3 regions of the Priestia sp. D3YE.R1 genome follow, and region 3 is predicted to be linked to each of the others. Evidence: predicted binding sites of a transcription regulator. Region 3 holds the regulator's gene; each other region holds the start of a gene.
The links. The regulator Rex, encoded in region 3, represses fermentation and respiration genes when NADH is low (regulators of the CRP and FNR family bind a similar motif). The targets are predictions, from matches to a motif close to TTGTGAAATATTTCACAA.
Positions count from the first base shown of each region.

Region 1: the regulator Rex is predicted to act here: its motif matches at 1,916-1,933, upstream of ACOZIR_RS18575 (ubiquinol oxidase subunit II).
Region 2: the regulator Rex is predicted to act here: its motif matches at 2,090-2,107, upstream of ACOZIR_RS26080 (cytochrome ubiquinol oxidase subunit I).

Region 1 is NZ_JBLTHW010000003.1:45,022-48,283, reverse strand. Features, by position in the region: gene qoxB (cytochrome aa3 quinol oxidase subunit I) at 1-787, opposite strand, end outside; gene ACOZIR_RS18575 (ubiquinol oxidase subunit II) at 789-1,727, opposite strand; gene ACOZIR_RS18570 (chitobiase/beta-hexosaminidase C-terminal domain-containing protein) at 2,134-3,231, opposite strand; gene ACOZIR_RS18565 (AtuA-related protein) at 3,260-3,262, opposite strand, start outside.
Region 2 is NZ_JBLTHW010000008.1:63,157-66,418, reverse strand. Features, by position in the region: gene cydB (cytochrome d ubiquinol oxidase subunit II) at 1-584, opposite strand, end outside; gene ACOZIR_RS26080 (cytochrome ubiquinol oxidase subunit I) at 571-1,977, opposite strand; gene ACOZIR_RS26075 (threonine/serine exporter family protein) at 2,278-2,733, opposite strand; gene ACOZIR_RS26070 (threonine/serine exporter family protein) at 2,748-3,262, opposite strand, start outside.
Region 3 is NZ_JBLTHW010000017.1:4,933-8,194, forward strand. Features, by position in the region: gene ACOZIR_RS28055 (ABC-F family ATP-binding cassette domain-containing protein) at 1-597, opposite strand, end outside; gene ACOZIR_RS28060 (redox-sensing transcriptional repressor Rex) at 1,056-1,694, shown strand; gene tatA (twin-arginine translocase TatA/TatE family subunit) at 1,748-1,933, shown strand; gene tatC (twin-arginine translocase subunit TatC) at 1,949-2,704, shown strand; gene ACOZIR_RS28075 (YdiK family protein) at 2,731-2,958, opposite strand; gene ACOZIR_RS28080 (CPBP family intramembrane glutamic endopeptidase) at 2,955-3,262, opposite strand, start outside.

The sequences.
Region 1 (3,262 bases), on a different contig from region 3:
AGTGTCCGTCAAAGAAGCGGTCAATAAACAATAAAGCAAGCGTTACGGTTAATACAGGAAACGCGAAAATGATAATAATACAGCTTGCTAGAACAGACCACGTAAATAGCGGCATATGCATAAGTTTCATACCGGGCGCACGCATTTTTAAAATGGTCATAATGAAATTAATTCCAGAAGCCAAGCTGCCAATACCTGATATTTGAATGCCCCAAATATAAAAATCTTGACCTGGTCCAGGACTGAACTGCATGCCAGAAAGCGGCGGATAACTTAGCCACCCTGCATCTGGCGAGCCTCCGATTACAAACGACAAATTGAAAAGCATGGCGCCAAAGAAAAATAGCCAAAAGCTTACCGCGTTTAAAAAAGGATAGGCGACATCTCTTGCTCCAATTTGAAGCGGCACAACGATATTAAAGAAAGCAAACATAAGCGGCATTGCCATAAATAGAATCATAATGGTTCCGTGCGTAGTGAAAATTTCATTGTAATGATTAGAATCTAGAAAATGCCACTGGGGAAATGCTAGCTGCATACGCATTAATAATGCATCTACTCCGCCTCGAAACAGCATTAACAATGAAGAGAGCATATACATGATTCCAATTTTCTTATGATCCACCGTTGTGAGCCATTCACGCCATAGCCACTTCCACTTTTTAAGATATGTAAGAACAAAAATAATACCGGCTAGTGTTAACAAAATGGCGACATCTGCTCCGTAAATCATCGGCTCCCCTGTCACAAAAAAATGAGATGAAAAATCTTTTAATTTGTCTAACAACTTATTTTCCTCCTTCCTGGTGCTTGTGCTGTGTATGTGCTTGTTCATCAGAAGCCACATTCATGGTCTTCATATCTTCATTTTTCATATGGTGATGCTGACTATAATATTGACCGCCATTTTTAATGACAATTTCTTGGAACAAACCTTTAGGAATGGTAGAATACGATTTCTCCAAAGAAAGACCTTGTTTTGCAAGACTGTTATAATCAGCTTTTGTTAAAGCTGGTGCTGTTTCTTTTACTTGTTTTACCCACTGATTAAATTCTTTTGTCGATGTAGATTTAACTTTAAAGTTCATATGGGCGAACCCTTCACCCGTAAAATTCGCTCCTGAACCAAAATATTCTCCCTTGTGATCAGCTTGCAGCCAAAGCCCCATGGCCATTCCCGGCATGGTATATAATTGTCCTCCCAGCTGAGGTACCCAAAAAGAATTCATAGGTGCGTCTGACGTTAGCACGAATTGAACGGGCACATCTTTTGGAATTTTGACATAGTTGACTGTCGCAATATCTTGATCCGGATATTGAAATAACCATTTCCAATCAAGAGACGTTACTTCAATCGTTAGCGGCTTTACATCTTTTTTCGGCGGATCTACTAATTCATAAGTCGTCTTGGCCGTAGCGAAACCTAAAATGCCGATAATAATAATGGGGATTCCCCACCAAATAAATTCAAGACGCTTGCTATCGTCCCAGTCTGGTCGATACGGAGCCTTGTTTCCAGGCTTATCACGGTAGCGTAAAACGATATACACAAGCAGACCTAAAACAGGAATAACGACAATTGTGCATAAAAATATGGAAAAAATAATTAAATGGTATTCTTTTTGAGCCACCGCCCCCTGAGGATTTAAAATCAAATAACGATTATCACAGCCTGCTAAAAAAATTGTAATGAATACGGAGAGAATGATTAACTTGCTAATATGCATTGATTTTTGCTTTCTCACCTAAGTTCAGGCTCCCTTCCTCTAAATCTCTGTACATAATAATGGTATATAAACGTTCATATTAGAGATGCATCTCAACAGATCAAAAGGCTAAAAACCTCCTAACATATTGAATTTTGTCATGACATATTGCTTACTCCTAAAAAATTATCATGTTGTGTTGTTAAAGGGTGTGATATTTATCACACTTGAAGCGATTTTTATGTAGTTTGAACGCCTTTACCATAAATTCGTCACATATTTGGGTAAATGTGGTGTGTAAGAGGAGGGTCAGCATTGCCTTGTGACTAGCCTAATAAAAGCAAAAAACTCTTCCAGTTTTTATTAACTGAAAGAGTTTTTCATAAGTATTAGATGAAGTATTGAGCTTTAACATTTACTGATTTGCTTATTTGACCTGCTGAAACATCCAATCAATCATTTTCTGATTTTGATACGTGGGAACCCATGAAGCATGATCATACTTTAATTCTTTAGGATATTCCGTATATAGTGGATGCCCCCCAGCTTTCTTTATAGCCTCTATTATATTCCTTGAATAGGTAACAGGAATAACAGAATCGTCTTCAGCATGAAATGCCCATATTGGTTTGTGGGTAAGAAGGTGCGCTTTAGCTGGATTGGCTCCTCCCGCTATTGGAACCATAGCAGCAAACAAATTAGGGTGTTCTATATTTAAGTTAAATGTGCCAAACCCTCCCTGAGATAGTCCTGTAGAATAAAGGCGATTACTATCTATATTGTAGGCTTTTCTTACACTTTGTAGAATTTCATAAGCCGTTTTTAAATCCTCTGATGTTTCGAATACTTTTGCTAAGTCGACTTTATTGTTATCGTCTCTTGTAACGGTAAAGCCTCCGCTTGGTACATTACGAGCTTGAGGAGCTAAAACAAAAGCGGGGTGCTTTCGTTGATTTTCTGGTGAAGCCCAAACGATAGCTCCGTCGTTGCCAAGAAGCTGTTTTTTATTATCATTTCCTCGTTCACCACCTCCATGTAAAAATAGCACCAAGGGATATGATTTTGTAGAATCATAGTCTTTAGGCACATAAAGTCGGTAGGGCATTGTTTTATAAGTGAATGATAAAAATTGAGTAGCTATAGATTCTCTACTTTCAAATGAATAAGTAAATATAGCTAGATCACTATGATTCTTTTGATTTTTATTTTTCGCGTTTCCTCTTATGGAAATTGCTTTAAGCACCGTATCATTATTAATAATGATTGGATTTGTATACTGAGTGCTTTTAGTAGTTGGAGTGCTCCCATCAAGTGTATAGTAAGTCTTCGCCCCTGGTGTGTTTGTCTTTAATTCAACCTTCTGCTCCAAATAATAAGTACCTGATAAAACTGAAGAGGTTGGTTTTTTTACGTTTCTATAATTATTTTCTTCTTTTGCCGCAACAATATTTAAAGGAAAGAAAGCTAGAATAAGAACTCCTACAGTAATAAAACTTAGAACTTTTTGTATTGACGTATTGTTCACTGATAAAGTACCTCCTTTATACTATTATTCA
Region 2 (3,262 bases), on a different contig from region 3:
TTTCGTGAACGATCTCTGATGTCGTCCATCGTACGAATCGTCGCAAAAATAAGTCCGTGCCATAAACAAAGCATTGTTAAGGTCACGCCGCCTGTTATGGTATATAGATTCACAATATCCGAAAAGCCGGCATTCATTTGCATGTTGCTTTCAACAGGCAAGCCTTTCATTAGTGCTGAAAATAAGATGCCAAAAATGAGCGGTGGAAAAAGACTTCCGAAGAATATCACCCAATCCCATGCATTTTTCCACGCTTGTTTTTCAACTTTTCCTCGAAATTCAAATGCTACACCGCGTCCGATAAGGGAAAGCAAAAGAAGAACGAAAAGAACATATGACCCGCTTAATAGCGTCGCATACCAGTTTGGAAAAGCAGCAAACATAGCACCGATTGCTGAAATTAACCAAACTTCATTTGCATCCCAAAAAGGACCGATTGTATTAATAAAAGCTCGTCGCTCTAAGTCGTTTCTTCCTAAAAAACGAGACACCATTCCAATCCCGAAATCAAAGCCTTCTAAAAAGATAAAACCAACAAACAGAATGGATACTAGTAAATACCAGAATTCATTAAGAGAAAACATTGTATCCCTCCTTTGTAAACGGATCAGTTGATGTTACTTTTGTATGTGCTTCGTGATCATGATCTGGACCTTTTTTAATTTCTTTAATAAATAAGAACACCATAATCACAGCTAAAATTAAATAAAAGAACGAAAACGAGATAATAGAAAACAACAGTTCACCTGCTGTTACACCAGGAGACACGGCATCTTCGGTTTTCATATAGCCAAATACAACCCACGGCTGACGGCCAATCTCTGTCATAATCCAACCTGCTGAGCTTCCAAGGAACGGAAAGGCAATGGCAATCGTCATAATACGTAAAAATAGTTTGCTTTCTTGAAGTTTTTTACGAGAAAGCAAGTACGTACCCCAAATGCCCAATGCACATAATACGCCACCTAGACCAGCCATAATGCGGAAACTCCAAAACGTTGTGCGAACGGGTGGAATATAATTTCCTTCCCCGTATTTCGCCGTATACTGCTCCTGCAGCTCGTTCATTCCAGGAACCGAACCTGAAAACTTACCGTATGATAAGAAGCTTAATAAGTAAGGTATTTTGATTTCACTCGTATTTTTCTTTTCATCAGGGTGAATATTTGCTGTTACCGTCCAAGCACCTGGACTTCCGCTGTTTTCCCATAACCCTTCACTTGCCGCCATTTTCATCGGCTGTGTTTTGACTAAATATCCAGCCTGTTCATGACCAGATAGCGCAATTCCTACACCTGAAATTAACCCTACAAGGATAGCAACTTGAAATGATTTTTTGGCAAAAGCCACATGTTTTTTCTTTAAGAGCATAACGGCACTGACACCCGTGATAAAAAAGGCGCCTGTTGCAAACGAACCTAAAATTGTATGAGGGAATTCAACCCACAGCTGACCGTTTGTTAACAATTTAAAGAAGTTATTCATTTCTAAACGGCCATTATTCAGCTCCATTCCGACCGGATGCTGCATAAAAGAATTAGCCGTTAAAATAAAGAACGCTGAAAAGATAGTACCTAGACTAACAAGCCAAATACATAGGCAGTGCAGCCATTTAGGCAAACGATCCCACCCGAAAATCCACAGTCCAAGGAAAGTGGACTCCATAAAAAACGCTAGCAGTGCTTCAATAGCAAGCGGCGCACCGAATACATCTCCTACAAACCGTGAGTACTCTGACCAGTTCATGCCAAACTGAAATTCTTGTAAAATACCTGTTACGACTCCGACAGCAAAGTTAATCAGGAATAAGTGCCCCCAAAACTTTGCCATCTTTTTATACTGTTCATCTTTTTTTACTACGTACATCGTTTCCATGATCGCTACTAAAAAGACAAGGCCGATAGACAGCGGTACAAAGATAAAATGAAACAGCGTCGTTGATGCAAATTGAATACGTGATAGTATGACTGTATCCATCTTCTTTCTCCTTTCATATATAAGAACATTCATCGTTTCCATAGATACTTTGCTCATTTCTGAGCATCTTTTACTTATATTGTGAAACATTGAGCATAATAATTCGAGAAATATGCTCAATATTTCACAAACATATGTAATGTCTCTCTTTCTATTTACATAGTATAGTCTATTTTTTTAGCTGTGCACGTACATTTTTTGAACGTTTTTAGACTAAAACGTGACTTTCTTGTGACAAAAAAGTGAAGGATCCCTTTATTTTTTCATAAAAAAAGCACGCTCTGATTTGAGCTTGCTTCTCTACGGTCGATATTTTGCTTTGGCATTTAATTTAGATTGACGAATGATTTGGTTAATGACTTCAGAAAATACAATACCAATGGCAATTGAACCTGAAATCATAAAGGCCTTTGCTGCAAGACTAATGGCTTCATTATAGTTATTTTCTACAAAGTTACGCATGGCATCGTATGCTGTTCCCCCTGGAACGAGCGGAATAATACCTGCTACGGTGAAAATAATGATCGGTGTGCGATAAATTTTTGCGTAAATTTGACTAATAATAGCAATAAAGAAGGCCGATGCAACGGTGCTTGGAATTTCATCTACACCATAGAACGTTAGCAAATAGTAAATGAGCCAGCCAATCATTCCGACAAATCCACTTTTTAATAATGATTCACGTGGAACATTAAAAATGATCCCAAACGCTGCTGAAGCAATAAAACTTGTAATTATCTGCTCTACGATATGCATATGATGCCTCCCTCCTATAGAAGCGTAAATACAATGGCAATACCTGCACCAATAGCGAATGCCGTCAGAAACGCTTCTGCTCCTTTTGATAATCCAGACAGTAAATGTCCCGCCATTAAATCTCGCACTGCATTGGTAATGGATAAGCCAGGAACGAGAGGCATAACGGATCCAATAATAATTTTATCAATTTGCGTGCCCAGTCCTGAAGCGACTAAAAGAGCTGATAAAAGGCCAATAACTAACGAAGCGGTAAACTCAGCAAAAAAGCGAATCGGAATAAGACGATGGAAATACACCACGGTTAAAAATCCGAGACCTCCTGAAAACATGGCTGGAATAAAGTCCGTCCATAAACCTTGAAACATGATTAAAAAGCATCCGCTAGAAATGGATGCAGCTGCAAGTTGAACCCATAGTGGAAAAGCTACGTTCGTTGCTTCAATTTCTTGTAGCATTTCATACGCTTCCTCCAAGGAGATGTTTCCTTGACTGATTGTTCTTGAGACGCTATTTACCATGGTTACTT
Region 3 (3,262 bases):
AATATCTAAGTGGTTGGTAGGCTCATCCAGAATAAGCAAATCAGGCTTTGTTAAAAGCAGTTTTGCAAGAGCCAGGCGCGTTTTTTGTCCACCGCTCAAGGAGGAAATAGGGGTGCTGTAGTCAAAGTTTGAAAAACGGAAACCGTGAAGAATAGATCGTGTATCCGCTTCATATTGATAGCCGCCTAAATCTTTAAACGTTACTTGAAGCTGATCGTACTCTTTGGTTAGTTTTTCGTATTGAACTGAATCATTAAAAATGTCTGGATCACCCATCTTCGTTTCAAGCGTACGTAATTCTTTTTCCATCTTCTTTAATGGAGCAAAGACAGTCATCATTTCTTCCCATATGGAGAGTGTTGACTCAAGAACTGTATCTTGTCCCATATAATCAATGGAAACACCCTTAGGTTTAATAATTTCTCCGCTGTCATAGGAAAGCTGCTCAGCAATAATTTTTAATAAAGTTGATTTACCAGCACCGTTTCGTCCCACTAAGGCAATGCGGTCTTTTGATTGTACTTCTAACTTTATATTCGATAAAATGGGTTCTGCCCCATAGTATTTTGTAATACCGTTCAATTGTAGAATAATCATTTTTTCACCTCTAGTAGTATATCCATAGTGTATTTTAACACATTTTTAACTACAAGTTCTTCCTACAAGCGTTTGTAATTTGTAGAGGGACAAGGACAAATGATGAAGCGAATGTTTTGATTCATGAAATAAAATGATTTTACCTGCACATTTTATACAGGATACTATGTTAAAATAAGAGATAAGTGCATCTCTGAACTTATATATGATGGATGTAAAAAACCCGTCATGACTACCAAACCGATCCTTTGAAGGGCTAATTGCTTCGTTCTAGCTATCGACTTTAAGTAGTGCTGGATAGACAAAAGCCGTCGAGGTTTGAAGCGGAGTATATATAAAACAAGAGAAAAGAGAGAGAATTGGAAGCGCTACCTCAAAGCGGTTGATGCTTTGTGAAAGGTAATGCAATATGACTTGAAAATGTTAGTAATGACATACATGAACTGAGGGGGTACAACGTGAACACTGAACAATTAAAAATACCACAAGCAACGGCTAAACGATTGCCGCTTTATTATCGTTTTTTGAAAAATTTGCATGCTTCTGGTAAACAGCGTGTGTCGTCAGCAGAGTTAAGTGAGGCAGTGAAAGTGGATTCTGCTACTATTCGTCGGGACTTTTCTTACTTTGGTGCATTAGGAAAAAAGGGATACGGCTACAATGTGAATTATTTACTTACATTTTTCCGTAAAACGTTAGACCAAGATGAAGTAACGAAAGTAGCACTGATTGGCGTAGGGAATCTAGGAACGGCCTTTTTAAATTATAATTTTATTAAAAATAATAACACTAAAATTGAGTGCGCTTTTGATGTGATAGAAGATAAAGTCGGTACGAAAGTAGGCGACGTGCCAGTCTATCACCTTGACCAATTGGAAGATTATATGAGTGATGACATCTCAGTAGCGATTTTAACCGTTCCAGCCACTGTTGCTCAGCAAATTACCGATCGTTTAGTGAGTTGCGGAATTAAAGGGATTTTAAACTTTACTCCTGCACGCTTAAACGTACCGGATGAGATTCGACTCCATCATATTGATCTTGCTGTAGAATTACAGTCGCTTGTCTACTTTTTGAAAAATTATCCTGTTGAATAAGGCGGACTGTGTTACGATTTCCTTAAGTCTAAATTAATAAGGAGAGTGGGAATATGGGGATTGGAGCAGGCAGTTGGATTATTATTGCGATTGTAGCACTGCTTATTTTTGGACCGAAACGGTTACCGGAGCTAGGAAGATCAGTGGGCCAAACGCTTAGAGAGTTTAAGCATGCCGCTAGCGGTGCATCAGAAGATCGTGAAAAAGATAAACAGCGTCAAGTAGATGACAAAGAGTAAAAGGGTGATCATAGTATGACCGAACAAGAAATGTCAATATATGATCATATAGGAGAGCTGCGAAAACGCATTTTAATTGTTTTATTTTTCTTTGTGATTGCCACAATTGGCGGCTTTTTTATAGCGGATAAGGTTATTGTCTATTTACAGCATGCTGATGAGGCAAAGAATTTAACGATGAATGCATTTCGGTTAACAGATCCAGTTAAGATTTATATGCAATTTGCTGTTATTATCGGCTGCGTACTTGCAGCTCCTGTTGCACTGTATCAACTCTGGGCATTTATTAGTCCTGGTTTATATGAAAAAGAGCGTAAGGTAACGCTTGGATATATTCCTGTTTCCATTTTTCTCTTTATCGGCGGTGTCTCTTTTTCTTATTTTGTGTTGTTTCCATTTGTCGTTGATTTTATGACGCGCGTTTCGGATGAGCTGAATGTAAACCAAGTGATTGGCATTAATGAATACTTTTCTTTTTTAATGCAGCTCACACTGCCTTTTGGCTTGTTGTTTCAGCTTCCTGTCGTCGTTATGTTTTTGACGCGTTTAGGAATTATAACGCCTATGTTTTTATCTCAAATTCGAAAATATGCCTATTTCGTACTGCTAGTTATTGCCGCACTTATTACACCACCGGAATTGCTCTCGCACATGATGGTGACAGTGCCGCTTTTAATTTTGTATGAAATCAGCATCATTATTTCCCGCATTTCGTATCGCAAAGTGTTAAAGGCAAGGGCAGAGCAAGAAAGAGAAGATGTTAGTATGTAAAAAAAACCACTGAAACAGTGGTTTTTTTATTTGGATGAATCATCTTGATTTTTATATTGCTGCTGCAATTTTTTAATTTTGTAGTGCAAGATAAAGATGCGAACCGCAAACCTGAAATCGAATGCGGCTACGAGTGCAAATAAGATTGTGGGGAAATTCCAGACGGTTTCCTGGGCATTTTGAATTGCCAAGTAGGTGAATAAAATCCCCATAATAATATAAATAAACCCTCGTGTTAAAGGGATATTCTTCATAAAAACATGCCTCCAAAAATGAACTGCATTTGTTCTGCTTGTTTTTGCATTTCTATAATTTTATCTGCAAAAATAGTTTGAGATAAAATAACGATTGTATTCATCAAAACATGAGCAATAATAGGTACAACAATTAGTCTCGTCCTTGCATAAAGGAATGCAAATACAAATCCCATGGCTGTATACACAAGTAAATGTTTAAAATCCCAGTGTACCGCAGCGAAAATAAGGGAACTAATAAATGCAGAGATAAAGAAATTGTATCGTTTGTGAAGAGAACCAAAAATAATCTTTCGGAAAATAA